4 regions of the Chryseobacterium sp. SIMBA_038 genome follow, and region 4 is predicted to be linked to each of the others. Evidence: riboswitches for the same ligand, from Rfam matches in the RefSeq annotation. Region 4 holds a riboswitch; each other region holds the start of a gene.
What was found. Region 4 has a riboswitch for cobalamin ahead of SB689_RS12145 (TonB-dependent receptor plug domain-containing protein). Riboswitches for the same ligand answer to the same signal wherever they lie in the genome.
Positions count from the first base shown of each region.

Region 1: linked by a shared signal. The riboswitch ahead of SB689_RS12740 (acyl-CoA thioesterase) and the one ahead of SB689_RS12145 (TonB-dependent receptor plug domain-containing protein) in region 4 are both predicted to bind cobalamin.
Region 2: linked by a shared signal. The riboswitch ahead of metE (5-methyltetrahydropteroyltriglutamate--homocysteine S-methyltransferase) and the one ahead of SB689_RS12145 (TonB-dependent receptor plug domain-containing protein) in region 4 are both predicted to bind cobalamin.
Region 3: linked by a shared signal. The riboswitch ahead of SB689_RS06755 (TonB-dependent receptor) and the one ahead of SB689_RS12145 (TonB-dependent receptor plug domain-containing protein) in region 4 are both predicted to bind cobalamin.

Region 1 is NZ_JAWRXH010000003.1:387,955-392,498, reverse strand. Features, by position in the region: gene SB689_RS12755 (endonuclease MutS2) at 1-714, shown strand, start outside; gene SB689_RS12750 (YcxB family protein) at 725-1,210, shown strand; gene SB689_RS12745 (hypothetical protein) at 1,327-2,127, shown strand; cobalamin riboswitch at 2,201-2,381, shown strand; gene SB689_RS12740 (acyl-CoA thioesterase) at 2,495-2,878, shown strand; gene SB689_RS12735 (HD domain-containing protein) at 3,045-3,635, opposite strand; gene SB689_RS12730 (cytochrome P450) at 3,819-4,544, shown strand, end outside.
Region 2 is NZ_JAWRXH010000001.1:770,738-775,281, forward strand. Features, by position in the region: gene SB689_RS03575 (VOC family protein) at 1-238, shown strand, start outside; gene SB689_RS03580 (Crp/Fnr family transcriptional regulator) at 320-850, shown strand; gene SB689_RS03585 (Lrp/AsnC family transcriptional regulator) at 1,080-1,541, opposite strand; cobalamin riboswitch at 1,696-1,880, shown strand; gene metE (5-methyltetrahydropteroyltriglutamate--homocysteine S-methyltransferase) at 2,297-4,544, shown strand, end outside.
Region 3 is NZ_JAWRXH010000002.1:114,192-118,735, forward strand. Features, by position in the region: gene SB689_RS06745 (cell surface protein) at 1-154, opposite strand, end outside; gene SB689_RS06750 (YncE family protein) at 167-1,300, opposite strand; gene SB689_RS06755 (TonB-dependent receptor) at 1,297-3,261, opposite strand; cobalamin riboswitch at 3,427-3,613, opposite strand; gene SB689_RS06760 (transporter) at 3,713-4,544, opposite strand, start outside.
Region 4 is NZ_JAWRXH010000003.1:259,900-264,443, reverse strand. Features, by position in the region: gene SB689_RS12160 (DUF2752 domain-containing protein) at 1-30, opposite strand, end outside; gene namA (NADPH dehydrogenase NamA) at 57-1,109, opposite strand; gene SB689_RS12150 (cytidine deaminase) at 1,214-1,696, shown strand; cobalamin riboswitch at 2,053-2,230, shown strand; gene SB689_RS12145 (TonB-dependent receptor plug domain-containing protein) at 2,263-4,092, shown strand; gene SB689_RS12140 (DUF5074 domain-containing protein) at 4,110-4,544, shown strand, end outside.

The sequences.
Region 1 (4,544 bases), 130 kb from region 4:
ACCTTGGAACCGATGTATAAACTGGAGGTCGGACAGGCTGGTAGTTCATTTACTTTTGAGGTTGCCGAGAAGAATAAAATCCCAAGATTTATCATTCATTCTGCAAAGAAAAAAGTGGAACATGATATTGTGAATCTTGATAAAACCATCGTAAAACTTCAACAGGAAAAATTCGAGGTTGAAAAATTGAAAACCGATCTTGCCGAAAGAAAAGAATCCGTTGAAGACAAGCGCGATAATTTGCAAAAACTGAATGAACAGCTTCAACAAAAACTGTTCAATTTTCAAAAATTATACGAGGATGAACATCGAAAACTTCAGTTTGGAAATAAGATTGAAACCTTTATCGACGGCTACATAAAAGGAAGATCCCGAAAAGATGTTGTGAAAGATTTTGTAAAGATCTTAGAACAGGAAAAATTCAGGAAAATCGGAGCTGATAAAGATGAAACGAAAAGACTTCAGGTTGTAAAAAGAAAAATTACGCAACAGCTGAAAAAAGAAGACGTTATTGAAAAAATTACGGAAACTAACGAAAAAATAGAGGAAAAACGTCAAACTGACCGCGCTGTTTGGATGAAAATTGGTCAACGTGTTCGTATCACAGGAAGCACAAGTGTCGGGACGATTGAAAAGATATCCAGAAATAAAGTAATTGTGAATTACGGAACTTTCAAAACAACGATTAGTGCTGAGGAATTGGAGAGGATTTAATGATTAATGTATGACTGTAAAAACACAAATTACTTTCAAGGATTTTTGGAGTTTTTATTTAAAAGGTTCTTTAATAAGATTTTTTGGCTTTCCAATAATTGCTGTTTTACTTTTTATATTTAAAGGTTTTCTGGATGGCGATGAGCGGGATATTTTTCAAAATGCTTCCATTTGGTTACTTGTTTTATGGGTTTTCATGACTCTTAGAGGTTATTTTAGTATTAAAAAAGCTTATTATTCAGACAAAAAAATTCAGGAAAATATTTCGTATACTTTCGTTGAAGATAAAATTAAAACCGAAGGAGAGACATTTGAGAACGATTTTCATTGGAATACGGTTTCCAGAGTAAAAGAATTAAAAGATTGGTTTCTTATTTATCACAGTTTGCAAACCATGAATATGATTCCTAAAAAGGATTTTACAAAACAAGAAATTGTAACGCTCAGAACGATTATTAAAAATAATGGCGTAAAAGCGAAACTTAGAAATGATTAATATTATAGAAAAGAGAATGTTTATATGCATTCTCTTTCTTTTTATCATTAATACAATATATAATTATGTTCAGAAAAAGCATTTAATTTATATATTTGAAGAGTCAAAAATTTTTCATGATGATTTCCGCAAAAAAAGTATTTTATTTATCAATTTTCAGTGTTTTTTCTTTGAGCTTAATGAAAGGGCAAAATAAAGTTCCTTTTGGAGTTGTAAAAGCTGAAGAAGGCTATGCCATGGTACGTGTTGCTAAGGATAATTACCGAAAAATTGTGGATAAGATCCGTATGCGCCGAGGAGATGTTTTTGTATATGTAAAACCCGCTCCCGGAGAAACAGAATGGATATGGATCAAATACCCTGACAAAGACGACACTGAAAAACCTTTCGTAAGATACGATTCGTTAAACAAAGAAGGTATGGTTAATAAAGACCGTATCGCTTACATCGATCAGTTACCACCTTACACTCCATCAAAATCTAAAAACGGAAAATCTCTTATTTTCACAGATAATACTGATCCGAAAATTCCGGCTAATCAGAGAAGTAAAGTTATTATTGATGTTTACCCATCCACCGCGAGTTATCGTAAAAAGGAAAAAGATGCTAACGGAAAAATCCTTACCATTGATAAAGTAAGACCTTGGGGAATCGGTAATGAACTTCCTGAAGGTGTGACGGAAATTAAATCTATCAGGATTCAACAACCTGGAAGAGGTTCTGTTTTTGTGAGAGAAGCTATTAAAAATTTATTCCAACCAGCAATGGACTTCAATAATGTTGGAGTGACTTCTATCGATAATGATCATATTTTCCTTTACATGATCAATGGCTCAGGAGAAAACCGCTACACCACGCTTTGGACGATCAAAGAAGGAAAAGTTATCAGCCAGATCATCTATAATAATCCGGAATAATTCGTTTATCTTTCATATAATCCTTATTTTTGCAACGAAAAGTTATTTTGCTTTTGGCTTCTAGCTGATGGCATCTGGCTTTTTAGAAACTGGTTCTGCTTAACCGCAGATTAAAAGGGAATCGTGTGAAAATCACGAACTGTCGCGCAACTGTAAGTAACAAAAAGTCTTTATCAAGAATCCACTGTGCAAGGCATGGGAAGGAGATAAAGATGTTACGAGTCAGGAGACCTGCCTATTTCTTTAAGACAAAAACTTTCGCGATCTGAAGTTTATTGATCAATAGTTTTTTTCAGGAATTTCTATGTTCCTGTTATTTTCTGTTTGTTCTAATATCCTTTCTTTTCGCTTTAATTAATAATGAAATATGACTACAGAAGAAAGAATTAAAGCATCCGAAACCAGCATTTTTAAAGCCGTTTTCCCTAATACAACCAATCATTACGACACCCTTTTTGGAGGTACAGCGATGCAATTGATGGATGAAGTGGCATTTATCACCGCTACCCGATTTGCCAGAAAAAGAGTGGTTACAGTAAGCAGCGACAAGATTGATTTTAAAAGACCAATTCCTGCAGGAACGATTGTGGAGTTAATTGGTAAAGTTTCTCACGTCGGAACAACAAGTATGAAAGTAAATGTAGAAATCTACACCGAACAAATGTATTCTTACGAAAGAGAAAGAGCAATTGTGGGTGATTTTACTTTTGTGGCGATTGATGAATTTAAGAAACCAATTCAAATATTATAAATCCTTTTTATGGTTTCGGCGGCCAAAGGCCGCCGAAACCTCTTTTATTCTTAAAAAAATCTTCAATTTAGAGTCTTAAGTTTCTCCACAAAGTGGATTAGATTCCCTGCGGGAATGACAAAAATGATGTTAAAGTTGATGATTTATTTTAATATTTAGTATAAAATTATCTCACAACTTTCTCAGTTTCCAAATTTTTAATCATTAAATACTGAAAAGCCTCTCCCATTTCATCTGAAGCTCTGCTGATTGCATTTTCCAACATATTTCTGACTTGATTTTCAGTTACTCCGGCTTCTGTCCAGCTTTTTCCTGAGGTGTGAGAATTTAAAATGAAAGGCATAATTCTGTCGATCGCACAGGCAAAAATAGCATCAGGAGTTTGTTCTTCTTCAAATTCAAGCCAAAGATTGAAGAACTCAGTACGTAAAGGTTCATCTAAAATTCCGAAAATATTTTGAGCGGATTTTTTTTCCCTTTCAAATTTCCCGACCATTGCTGCTTCATCAAATAGGAAAGTATCTCCGGCTTCAATTTCTACTAAATCGTGAATGGAAAGCATTCTTATTACTCTTAACAAATCAACATCTGCCCTATTTTTCGCATATGGAAAAAGAATTTGAGCTAAAATAATAATCTGCCATGAATGTTCAGCGGTATTTTCTCTTCTCGAATCATCGGCATTGTAATTTCTTCTCTGTACATTTTTTAAAGCATCAACGGCTAAAATAAAATCGATCTCCTTCTGTATCTTCATTTTTAATTTTTATAGTATTTATTGATTGGATGCATCTCTTAATTCAAAATGATTTCGTCTAAATGTCACACCACGATATATTTAATTAAAATTCCAACCAAATAGTATCACAAAAATAAGGGTTTTGATTGTAAAGCTCATTTATGTAAGAGATTAATTGTATTTTTAATAGAAATATTTAACATGCATCCAGAGTTTAATTATCCGGCAGAAATTAAAGGAAAAAGAAAGCTATATTCTTTATTTAAAGGGCTTAACCATCCGTTGGAAGTCATCAGCGGAAACCATCTTTCTGTAGGTGATAATTATTATATTAGAGCAAGTTTTACTGATAAAAACTTCATCTTTTCTCAGGATAAAGAGTTTGTTGAATATATTTTAAAACAGAATCATAAAAATTATCAAAAATCTGAAATACAATCTGTCACTTTAGGAAAATATCTTGGAAAAGGTCTTTTGACCAACAACGGAAAGGACTGGCTGAAACAAAGAAGAGTGATTCAACCAGGTTTTGGTAAGGCAAAAATTGCCAATCTTGTTTCCATTATGGAAGAAGAAATTGATAAATCTCTTGAATCATTTAAAACTGAATCTGAGGTAGATTTATACGATTTTTTTCATTCTCTGGCATTCAATATTGTTGCTAAAACTCTTTTCAGTTCAGATGTTGATGAAAATACAGTGAATGAATTAAGCAAAATCATCACAGAAGTTCAGGAAGTTTCTACCAAAGAAGTTCGTTTACCTTTTTATACCAATATCTTAAATATTTTCGGCGTTATTGATAAAAACATTGAAAAAAGTAAGAGATCAAAAGCAATTATTCAAAGTGTTTTAGACAAAAGAAGAATTTCGGGTGAGGAAAAGAACGATCTTTTGGATATGTTGATTCAGACGAGATATGAAGAC
Region 2 (4,544 bases), on a different contig from region 4:
TCTTCATCAAAAAGGTCATGAGTTTGAACCCAAAGCCGAATATCCTACCGCTGGTTCTGCAGACCTTTGTTTTATTGCAACAACAGATATTCATGATGTTTTAGAAGAATTGAAACAGAAAAATATTGAAATTATAGAAGGAATTGTTGATAGAACGGGTGCTTTGGGAAAGATAAAATCTATTTATTTTCGCGATCCTGATCAAAATTTAATTGAAATCAGCAATTATTTAAGTTAAATCATTCTAAATACACACATTAAGTAAAAGATGATTAAAAAATGCCTAATTTCGTATGCATAACTTAGTAATAAACACGTAATGCAACTTGATGAAAAAATTTTATCTACTATACTCACTGATTTTGAACAGGAAAAATTCGGTCCCAAAGAACTTCTGATCGAAGAAGGCAAAATCGCCCGAAAATTTTACTACATCGAAAAAGGAGTTACGAGAGGCTGGCTCAATAATGACGGAAAAGAAATTACTTTTCAATTCATGTTTGAAGGCGCTTTTATTTCGTCTTGGGAAAGTCTTTTTTACAGCCTGCCAAGTCTTTATAATATTGAAACAATAGAACCTGTCACTGTTTACAGCGCTTCTCTTGAAGATTTCAGACAGAAAATGGAGCGTAATCCTTACATCAAAGATTTCTATTATAATAACCTTCAGCAAAGACTTTTAAAGTATCAAAAATTATTTATTTCCAGAATAAAAGATACACCGGAAGAACGATACAATCAATTATTTGAGCAGTCTCCAGAGATTATCCGCAGAATTCCGCAACATTATATTGCGTCTTATCTGGGAATTACTTCTGTTTCTTTGAGCAGGATTAGAAGTCGGAGATAATTTAAAATAAAAATTGTTTAAACTTTTCATTTTAACCACAAATCGAAGATTCGACGGAGTCAAAAGTTACAAAAGATTAACACATTAGTATTTTAAGTCAATCGATCGACCGCAAATAAGAACACATTAGTTTTAAAAATCTTTGATTTTTATTCTTTTGAAAACTATTGTCTCCTAATAATGGGTATCAATTAGCTTTTGCCTCTTTTGTGGTTAAAATTTACAATTACTAAATATTCACCCCATAAATATTCTTCACTTCCGCCATCACAAAAGTGCTGTGCGTACTTCCGATGGAATTTACAGAGCCCAATTTATTGAACACAAAATCTTGATAATGCTTCATATCTCGTACCTGAACTTTTAGGAGAAAATCAAAATCTCCGGAAATATTATAACATTCCGCAACTTCATCAATCTGTAGAATATCTTTCACGAATTCATTTCCAACAGAACGGTCATGAATTTTCAGTTTGACCTGACAAAAAACGGTAAAACCACGGTTCAGTTTTTCAGCTTCCAAAACGGCTGCATAATGTTTAATATAACCTTCTTGTTCGAGTCTTTTCACTCGTTCAAAAACAGGCGATGCTGAAAGATTAACTTCTTTCGCTAACTCTTTTACGGTCAATTTTGCATTCTTTTGTAGGATTCTTAACAGTTGAAGATCCTTTTCGTCGAGTCTTTCCACAGAATAATATTCTTTTTTTGATTTTATTTTTCAAATTTAAAGAATAAATATCTTTTCAAATTGATTTAAACGAAATATTATACTTAATATTTAGTACTAAGCCAATCAATTCACTTTAATCAATATCTTTGAACTCTATTTTGTTCTTTAACATACTTCATCAAACGGAAAAGGTTTTACTTAAGGTAAATTAATAGGGAATCGTGTGAAAATCACGAACTGTCGCGCAACTGTAAGTAACACAAAAAAGTTTTTGTCCAAGTAGATCCACTGTGAAAACGGGAAGGATGACAAAAACTGTTACAAGTCAGGAGACCTGCCTGTTCCGAATTGACAATGCTTTCGCGGTTTGAAGCTTTTGGGTCATACAGATGATACTTTTGAACGTATTTTGGTTTAAAATTTTAAATTGAATTTTAACTTGATTGAATTTTTAAACGCAAAGATTTTTTATGATAGCTTCTTATTTTTAGGGAGCAAAGAATTGCGACTTTGTCGCTGATGAAGCTTATGTTTTATACACCAGCTTCTTAAAATCAATTTATTGATTCTTCTTTGCCCGCTTAAATAATATAGAAAATTGAATTAAAACTTTGCGTCAAAAAAAATAAAAAATGTTAAGCCAATTCTTTTATTTAAAGAAAAAATTACGTCCTCACTGTATCTACTCTATTCCATAAATTCTTTTCCTCGATAGCATTTCGAAGTGTCTGAAGAACTTTTAAAATCAAATTTAATTTAAAAGTTTAAAAGAAATGCAAACACACTTACTAGGCTATCCGCGTATTGGTAGCAACAGAGAACTTAAAAAAGCTTGTGAAAACTATTGGTCAGGCAAGATCCCTTTAGACGAATTGTTGGAAGTTGGAAAAACCACCACTCACCAAAATTGGAAATTACAGCAGGAAGCAGGAATTGATCTTATTCCATGTAATGATTTTTCATATTACGATCAGGTTTTGGATATGACGTTAACGGTTGGAGCAATTCCGGAACGTTATCAGGAAATTGCTCTCAAAAAATCTGAACTTGACCTTTATTTTGCAATGGCAAGAGGTTTCCAGAAAGATGGATTGGATATCACCGCCATGGAAATGACCAAATGGTTTGATACCAATTATCATTACATCGTTCCTGAATTTCAGAAAAATCAGGAGTTTAAATTATTTTCCAACAAAATTATTAAAGAATTCATCAGCGCAAAACAGGCGGGAATCAATGCAAAGCCTGTTATTATCGGTTTATTGACGTATTTATTGTTAGGAAAGGAAAAAGAAGAAGGTTTTGACAAATTAGATTTAGCACAAAACTTACTTCCCGTTTATATTCAGATTTTAAAAGAACTTGAAAATCATGGTGCAGAATATATTCAGTTTGATGAGCCATTTTTAGCTTTAGATTTAAATGAAAAAGCGAAAGAAACATATCAGTTTATTTATGCTGAAATCAGAAAACAATTTCCTAACCTGAAATTCATTGTAGCTACTTATTTTGATGGATTAAAAGATAATATTGCTTTGGCAAATTCCCTTCCTATCGATATTTTGCATATTGATCTGGTTCGTTGTCCTGAACAATTGGATGAAGTTTTAAATAATATCCCAACAACTTTAAGCCTTTCTTTAGGAATTGTTGACGGAAGAAATATCTGGAAAAACGACTTCCAAAACTCATTAAACATCATTAAAACTGCCATTCAAAAAATTGGTTCGGAAAGAGTTTTTATTGCACCGTCTTGTTCATTGCTACACTCTCCTTTTGACCTTGATTCTGAGAAAAATGAAGATATTTTATCACCTGAAATCAAGCAATGGCTGGCTTTTGCGAAACAGAAAGTTTATGAAATTGTTAATTTAAAAAAATTAGCTTCAGAAAATCCGGATTACAATGTTTTACAAGCTTTAGCTGAAAATAAAAAGGCGATTGAAAACCGTAAAACGTCAACCTTAATTCACAATCAGGATGTGAAAAACCGTGTTGATGTGACGACTGAAGAAGATGCGCAGAGGAATTCTCCGTTCAATATCAGGAAAGAAACACAGCAGGAAGTTTTGCAACTTCCTTTGTTCCCAACGACAACAATTGGCTCGTTTCCACAGACAAAAGAAGTGAGAACTTGGAGAGCAAAATTCAAAAAAGGAGAACTGAATGTCGAACAATACGACAATTTATTAAAACAGGAAACCGAGAGAACCATCCGTTGGCAGGAAGAAATCGGGATCGATGTCTTGGTTCATGGAGAGTTTGAGCGAAACGATATGGTGGAATATTTCGGGGAACAATTGGCAGGATTTGCGTTTACTCAAAACGGCTGGGTTCAGAGTTATGGAAGTCGATGCGTAAAACCGCCAGTAATTTTTGGAGACGTTCACAGACCGAATCCAATGACGGTTTATTGGTCTGAATATGCTCAATCTTTAACTCAAAAATGGGTAAAAGGAATGTTGACGGGACCTGTAACGATTCTTCAATGGTCTTTTGTTCGTGACGATCAACCTCGTTCATTGACTTGCAAACAGATTGCTTTGGCGATTCGTGATGAAGTGAATGATTTGGAAAAAGCGGGAATCAGAATTATCCAGATTGATGAACCGGCAATTCGTGAAGGTCTTCCGTTGAGAAAATCTGACTGGCAAAATTATCTAAAATGGGCCGTCGAAGCCTTTAGAATTTCGGCAAGCGGTGTGGAAGATGCGACACAAATTCATACGCATATGTGTTATTCTGAATTTAATGACATCATCCAAAATATCGCCGATATGGATGCCGATGTCATCACAATTGAATGCTCCAGAAGTCAGATGGAATTGTTGAATGCTTTTGCAGATTTCAAATATCCGAACGAGATTGGTCCGGGAGTTTATGATATTCACTCGCCGAGAGTTCCGTCCAAAGAGGAAATGATGGAATTGCTGAAAAAAGCACAAGCCGTGATTCCTGCACAGCAACTTTGGGTAAATCCTGATTGTGGCTTGAAAACCCGTCATTGGGATGAAACAGAAA
Region 3 (4,544 bases), on a different contig from region 4:
TGAAACGATCAATCGTATAGTTTTCTTTCAACCCTTCAAAAGAAGAATTATCATTATTTACCTCTTCATCATTATCACTTTTACAACCTATAATTCCAATAAGAAGAAAAGCAAAGAATGAGGTTTTTAAAATTTTAAAAATATTTTTATCCATATTTTGGGTAATTTATTTATATAAAAAAGTGAAATGCGCGGGAATATTTCCGCCTTCGGTTTTCCATTTGAAGTGTCCGTTTTTATCAAAACAATACACAAATCCTGTGGAAACATAATTTCTCGCGTCTGTAATGTAAATATCTTCTGTGATTGGATTTACGGCAATTCCGTAAGGTGTTTTGATCAAGTCAACATATTCCTGATCGATCACTTTATTCGAAATGATCTGCTCTGTTTTAACATCAATAATTCCGAAAGATTTTTTGTAGGTATGCGTGTTGTAATTGAATTCGTTTCCGTAATAATAGAGTTTGTCATTAACGATCGTCATTTCACTTATTCCGATATGAAAATCTTTCTTCACCATTCCTGTGACAGGATCAACCAAATACAAACTCGACGGAATTGTATAATAATCACCTCTTGAAGTCACATACAAATCGCCGTAATTATCTTTTTTGATGTGATGAAGATTAATCGCAACATCTATTTTCTTGGTTTCTTTAAATGTCGAAAGATCAACCACAGAAACGGTTCTGTCATAATTTGGATATTTATACCCTCCCGAATTAGCTACAAAAAGTTGATTTCCTATAATTTCCATCTCTTCGGGCTGATATCCAACCGTCACTTCTCGTTGAATGGAAAGAGAAACCGTATCGATCTCTGCTACTTTACCCAAAGGCGCATTCGGATCAAGAGAAACAGGGCCGGCATAGCTTGACGCGTAGGCTTTTCCATTCTTAAAAGTGATATATCTGCAATTCTCCAATTGAATGGTTTTGATACGTTTTGCCGTTTTTGCATCCAGCACTTCAATTTTATTGGAAACATTGATGACTGCGTACATTTTACCGCCATAGATCTGAATATCATTTCCAACATCCCCCAATTCCTTTATGACAGTAGGATTAATCTCTCCGTAAATATTCCTGCGATAAGTTCCTGTTGTATAATCAAAGAAATCTAGTGTGGCTTTATTGGTTCCCATATTTCCTTCGTTCAAAAGATAAAAACCTTTGATCGCAGTATTTTCCGGCTGAGCCAGATTTTCCCGCTCTTCAGGGATGATATATTCGTCTGTACGGCATGAAACCAGAAAGACAAATACAAACAACAGCAGAGAAAAGTTTAATTTTTTCATAATGTATAACTTAGAATAAGTTTAAAAAATCTTCCCGGCATCGGGTAACTCAAGACAACTTCATAGTATTGATTCAGAACATTATTCACTTCAAAACTTGCTTTAAACTGATGAGATTTCCAATTGAATTTTTTCTGTATCGATAGATCATGCGTATACCAAGGCTGTATATGATTAACAGCAATATTGTTCTGATTGATATCGTAACGCTCTCCTACATAAATGAAACTGTAATTGAAAGCCCAATCCTTATAATCCGCCATTAAAGTAAATGTTCCGCTGTGCCAAGGTGTGTAAGGGATTTGATCTCCAAAGAAAGACTCTTCCCTGTCGGAAAAATCTCTTGCACTTTGATAAGTGTAGCTTAATAATGGTTTGATTTTTACTTTTCCGACCTGCAATTCTGCCTGAATATTGACATCTGCACCCAAAATTTCAACATAATCAAGATTCTGCATTGTCCATCGGAACATACTTCCATTAGGAGAAGCAATAATTTTATCCTTCACCTGATTGAAATATCCGTCCACTTTTACATAAAAGCCTTTAAAAAAGTTATTATTATCGTAAAATTTTTGATAGGTAAAACCAAGATCGTATTGCTCCGTAAATTCGGGTCTTAAAGAAGAGCTTCCGATTAAAGTGTAATACAAATCATTGAAAGTAGGCATCCTGAAAATACGTTTATAGAAACTTCGTACCGTAAAATCTTTAGAATCAAAAGGCTGATAGCTTAAAAATGCGGCCGGCGTCCATTCTGTTTTGTCGGGAGCTTTGGTGTTAAGCTCTACTTTTTCATGAACAAAAGTTCCCAAAACACTTCCTAAAAATTTGAATCTGTTCCATTGATAAGTTGTTGCAAAAGCCACAAGCGAAGTATAACGGGTAGGATAAGAAAACTGCCTCAAATCGGCATCCAGCGTATTATACTGAAAGTCTACACTAGCACTCACATCCCAATTCGGGGTAATAGAATACAGATTGGAAGAAGAAAGATATAGCTCCTTCTGGATATATTGATTCTGAATCTTAATTGAAGAAACCGTATCTACATATTTAGTATAATCGTATGCAAATTTAGCTTTGAACTGTGTTTCAAATTTTGGAAAGATCTTTTTTCTGAAATTAGCCTGAACGAAATAATTTTCATCAACCATTCTTTGCCCTCTTGCATCAAAACGGTTGTTTACAATAGCTCCGGGAATTCCTCGGTTTGATAAATAGCCGTAACCTCTTACATTCCAGCTTCCGTTACTTAAAGTTCCGTTAACGCTCGTCTCAAAACGTTTTGCTTTGATATCAGAATCAAATCTTTTAAAAATCGTATCATAAGCAACTGCTCCGTCAGGATATTTCCGCGAATATCTATATTTATAAACACCATCACTCTGCATAAATTCTGAACTAAAACTTGCAGAAACTTTATCCGAAATTTTCTGTTCTAAACGAAATGACGGATTAAAAAGATCGATAGAACTGTTTTTTAATCTGACAACGAAATTTGTTTTCTGATTTCCTTTAAAGCTTGGAGTTTTAGGCTGAAGATAAATTGAACCTGACGATCCAAAGTCTTTTGCAGGTTGAAAAATTTCGCTTTTCTGTCCGTTATACAGTGAAATTTCCTCAATGTCATCTAGTGAAAAACGGCCAAGATCTACTAATCCGTTTTGGGCATTTCCTAACTGAATTCCATCATAAAAAACTCCGACATGCTGGCTTCCTAAACTTCGAATGTTGATGGTTTTCATTCCGCCAATCCCACCGTAATCTTTAATCTGAACTCCGGAAAAATATCGCAATGCATCTGCAACCGACTGGCTGTTCAGTCTTTCTAATTGTTCTCCTGAAAGGGTCTGCGCAGGAAGAATCTCTTTAAAATTCTTTTTGTAAATGTTAACAGCTTTAATCGATTTCTCTTTTATACTGTCTTTTCTGGTTTGAGAAAAGTATAATTGAGCCATTAGCACAAAAATTGTGATAATAACTTTATAACATCCAGAAGTAAATTTTGATACCATTAGCTCTTTGAAAATAATAACGCTAATGGATATAAGAAAGCAGCAATGAAAAGCACAGCAATAACTGCACAGAATCATTGTTGTCCTAAGCTTTATTCCACGAAAGCGTCAAACGTTAAATCTTCTGGCAGGTCTTCTGACTTACTCCATTTTTGAAATCCTTCCCATTAAAAAAACAGTGGATATAATTTTCAAAAACTTTTTTGTGGAGCTTACAGCAGCGGGTCTGTTCCGGATTTACACCGAATTCCCTTTTAAGCGCTTTTTAGGGCTCACCAGATTTCGGCAAAGATAGAAAATTATCGGCAGATACAATATTTTGATTAATTAAATGATTTTCAGTTAAATAACAAAAACATCCCGTTAAAATTTTAACGGGATGCAAATAATTATGTTAAATTCCAAAGTTGATAAAAACACTCAATCGGGATTTCGCTTCAATATCTCCTCCTGCTAAATTAGAATAAGCGGGAAGCATTACTTCACTTCCCAAACTAAACTTTTTATAAGATGCTTCAAAACCCAATTTCCCATACAAAGCACTTCCTGCGGTATTGGGTAAATCTTCGCGAAACTGCTTATTTCGGTCATACACTTCTCCCTGCATTCCTGCTTTTCCTGAAAAAATTACTTTTTCATTGGAAATAAATTGATAGAATCCGGTGGCTGAATAATTCCATTGGTTTCCAAAATCATAATGCTTTTTGTTCTCTATTTTAATCGTATAATCTGTATTTAAAAGAACTGCAACTTTATTTTTCTGAAATTTATAATTCAAAACCATCTGATAATCCCAGCTTCCTGTTCCTAGCTGAAAACTCGGATTAACGCCTGTGATTCCTTTCTCGTCAAACTTTCCTAAGGGAACTTTCACTCCAACTCCTCCATTTAATTGATGAATATTATCCTTTGAGTTGATCAATTGATAGATTCCCATCAAGTTCAAATCTCCAATTCCATTGATCTTAATATCACCCTGCATTGTTTTCTTTTCATGAAAATGAAATGGCAAACTCGCATACACACTTAGTTTTTTAGTTAAAGGAATTTTACCCCAAAGCTGAATGGTATTGAAATATTGATCCTGCGTTAAATCCTTTACAAATAGATTTTCTTTTGCTTTATAATGCTGCGCAAAATATTTAATTCCGATAAATTGTGGATTCAATAAAGATTCAAAACCAGAAGAACCGTTTCCTGCAGCACATCCGCAAGCATCACAATCA
Region 4 (4,544 bases):
ACAAGACAGCATGAAATCCTCTATTTTCATCTTTTTAAATAATTAATTTTATAAAATTAAGAAGAAATTTTCGCTCTTAAATACTGATGTGGAAAAAAGCATTCTTCATTCATCTCAAATGATCCCTGAACCGCGATGTATGGATTTCTTAAGATCTCTCTGGCAATAAAAATTAAATCAGCATCACCTTTTTGAAGAATTTCTTCCGCATGTTCTACTTTTTTAATTAAACCAACTGCACCGGTTTTTATTTCTGCTGCATTTCTTACCTGAGAAGAAAGAGGAACCTGATAGCCATCAAAAAGAGGAATCTTTACTCCATGAATGTTTCCCCCGCTTGAGACATCTACCAAATCAACTGAATGATTTTTTAATATTTTCGCCAATTCTACACTGCTTTCAATATTCCAGCCATTTTCAGCGTATTCTGTTCCGGAAATTCTTACAAACAGCGCAACATTTTCATTTAATTCTTCATTTACAGCATCTACAATTTCTAATAAAAATCGGATTCTATTTTCAAAACTTCCTCCATATTCATCCGTTCTGATATTGGAAAGCGGAGATAAAAACTGGTGAACCAAATAACCATGTGCACCGTGAATTTCGACCACATCAAAACCTGCTTTTACAGCTCTTCTTGCTGCTTCTTTAAAGTTTTGAACCTGTTCTTTGATCTCTTCTACTGTCAAAACGTGTGGAATTCTTTCTGTCGGATGATAAGGAATCGGGCTTGGCGCAACGGTTTCCCAACCTTCTTCAACAGGAATTTGCAAATTGTTCCAAGTTGAGCCTTTTCTTCCTGCATGTGCAATCTGAATTCCTATTTTGCTGTCTGAATTCTTGTGAACAAACTCAACAATTTTCTGTAGTTTTTCCGCCTGTTCGTCATTCCAGATTCCCATGCAATGGTTGGTGATCCTTCCACGAGGTTCTACGCCGGTTGCTTCTACTATAATTAATCCTGTTCCGCCCTGCGATCTGCTTCCGTAATGTACGTAATGGAAATCATTAGCCATTCCGTTTTCACTAGAATACATACACATCGGGGACATTACCCAACGGTTTTTTACTTCAACATTTCTGAATTTTATAGGAGTGTATAACATGTTTGATGTTTTGAATTTTAATTTAAAATTTTGAAGGACAAAATAATATTGCCCACTTGGTGAAAAAGAGGTAATTTTATCCCCCTTTTTTAGGTCCACAATATATGAAAAAAGACATACAGATAGGTTACGAATATTTTAAAAATAGCAGTGAACTTAGCGATATAGAAAATACTTTGTTCGCAAGAGCAAAACAAGCCAGAGAAAATGCTTACGCTCCTTATTCCAACTTTTTGGTGGGTTGTTCGGTTTTATTGGAGAATGGAGAAATCTTTTCTGGAAATAATCAGGAGAATGCGGCTTTTCCGTCAGGACTTTGTGCTGAGAGAACGACTTTATTCTGGGTAGCAGCCAATTTTCCGAATGAAAAGATTAAAAAGATCTTTATTGTTGGCGGACCAAGAGAATTTCATGAGAAAAATCCGCCCATTCCACCTTGTGGAGCTTGCAGACAAAGCTTAATTGAATATGAAACCAAACAGAATGAAAATATTGATCTTTATTTTTCGAGCATGAATGATGTGGTCGTGAAAGTGAATTCTATTAAGGATTTGTTGCCGTTTTATTTTGATGCTACTTTCTTATAGTTTGTGAGTGCTTTTTTTTAGCGCAAAGATCGCAAAGGTTTTCTTTAAAATCATTGAGAATATTTTTCGTTCGCAAAGGCGTTTCACTCAGCAAAATTTATTGTCATTACGAGGAGCAAAGCGACGAAGCAATCTTTTTTATCACTAATTGTTTTATGAGATTGCTTCACCTTCGGTTCGCAATGACGGGAACAATTGAAAAGGCGACAAATACCCTAGCCCCGATTGCAGAGAAAATCCTTTTTTGAAAAAAAAAGATTGTAACGGAAAGCGGGAAATAGCTCCTAAAAATAAATAAAATTGTTAATGGGTAATTATTTAAGCCTTTTACGATTTTGCATTTCAATTTAATAAATTATCTTTGCAAAAATTTTGGTTTCCAGTGTATTGGAATGAAAAGGGAATTGGGTGAGACCCCCAAACTGTCCCCGCAACTGTAAATCGCAACCGAAATTTCTACGAAAAACCACTGTGCAAACGGGAAGGTGTAGAAAAGCGAAAGTCAGGAGACCTGCCAAAATCATAATAAAAAAATAGATTGCTTTCGGAGGAAAAGTAAAATAGTGATGGATATAAAAAGATCTTTAGTACTGCTTTTTTCGTCTTATGGTTGTTTTCTTTTCGCACAGGAGAAAACCATTGACACCGTTTACGTTTTTGATAACCAAATGAGTAAGGTTAAGCTTTTTCATAACGTTACCACCATTACTCCTCAGGATGCTGAGAAAAACTCAACCAATCTTTCTGAAATTTTACGTTTTCAATCTGCCGTTTATATCAAAGAAAATGGTCGTGGAGCGGTTTCTTCACCATCTTTCAGAGGTACAACAGCTTCGCAGACTGCCTTTGTATGGAACGGAATTAATATTAACTCTAACTTTTTGGGTCAGGGTGATGTTAATAATATTCCTTTTGGGGGATTTGATCAGCTTATTGTAAAATCAGGTGGAGGAAGTGTAAGTTATGGCAGTGGCGCGATCGGTGGAAGCATCCATTTAAATAACAATCTGGATTTTAACAGAGGAGCTCACGCTTCGTTATTTTCTGAGGCGGCATCTTTCGGTACTTTTAATAATTTGCTCAAAGCTTCTTACAGCAATGAGAAATTCAGTTTTAAGGCTTCCGGTCATTATTCTATTAGTGAAAATGATTATGAAGTTGAACAATCAAATAATTATATCAACAGAAACGGAAAATACAATAATACCAATTTCAATTTTTCGGCAGCTTATAAAATAACACCTCATCACCAAATCTCTTGGATCTCTGAGTTTTTTAATGGAAATCAGCATTATCCTGTTTTCTTTGAAAGCCAGACTCCGACGAAATATGAAACTCAAAATGTAAGAAGTTTAATTTCTTGGGATTGGAATAAATCTAAGTTCAGCAATTCATTTAAAGCGGCTTATACAGAAGAAAATTTCCAATATTTTGGCAATATCAACGGGCCAAAAACGAGTGGCGGAACAGGGAAAAATTATATCCTGAAAAATGATTTTAATTATTTTATTGTTCCAAAATTAAATTTCAACTTAATTACAGAATTTCAGGTTAATAAAGGCGAAGGTTATGCATCCGGAATCGATCATATAAGTAGAAATGTAGGTTCTGTAGCGGGATTACTTCGTTATTTTACAACGAAAGATCTTCGTTTTGAAGCCGGAGTTAAAAAAGATTTTGTTGAAGATATCAGTTCGCCACTCCAATTTTCGTTTTCAGGAAAATGGAATGCTGTTGATTGGTATAATGTGGGAATCAGTGCTTCAAGGAATTTCAGATTTCCAACATTTAATGATCTTTACTGGAGTCCGGGCGGAAATAAAGATTTAAAACCTGAAACATCTTATCAGTTTGAATTGAGAAATCAGTTTAACATTGCTGGTGTACAACTTTCAGTTACTCCGTATTATATGAAGATCAAGGATATGATCCAATGGCTGCCTAGTCCGGTAGGATATTATTCAGCTTTTAACACTAATAGAGTTGAATCCTACGGAATTGAATCCAGAATCGATTATGAAAAAAAATTCGGGAAGCATAATTTGAGAACGAATCTAGGCTATTCATACACCAAATCTACCAATCTTGATACTGGTAAACAGTTGATGTACGTTCCTTTCCATAAGTTATTTGGAAATATTGATTATCAATATGACTTTATGAGATTGTATGTTCAGGGAATGTTCAATGGGTTGACTTATGCCGATACCAACGAAAAAAGAGAAGATGCTTTAGAACCTTATTTCGTGATGAATGCAGGTATTTCTGCAACGATTCTTAAAAATTATACAGTAGGTTTTAAAGTGAATAATATTTTTAACCAAGTATATGCAACGACGGCATTTTATCCGATGCCTTTGAGAAATTATAGCGTGAACTTGAATATCAATTTTTAAATAAATAATTAAATATAATGAATATCAGAAAAATTTTAACTCTTGCATTTGCGACAACATTACTTTTCAATGTTTCTTGTACTAATGAAACCACCGAGGAGATTCTGGAGGTTACCTTTGAAAATGGAGTTCTTATCACCAATGAAGGTGGATTTACAACTCCGACAGCAGAGGTTTCTTTTGTGACTAATGATCTTTCTGCATTAGCTAACAAAATTTATTCAGGAAAAAATAATGAAGTTTTAGGAAACGTTTTACAGACTATCGGTTTTGATTCTGATAAAGCTTATCTGGTTTCAAACGTACCTAATAAAATTGATATCGTTAACAGATACACCTTCAAAAAACAGGCTACAGTAACTACTAATCTTCAAAATCCAAGGTATATTGCTTTTTCGGGAAGTCAATATTACGTAACCAACAATAACTTTTTTGATGTAATGAAATTGAAT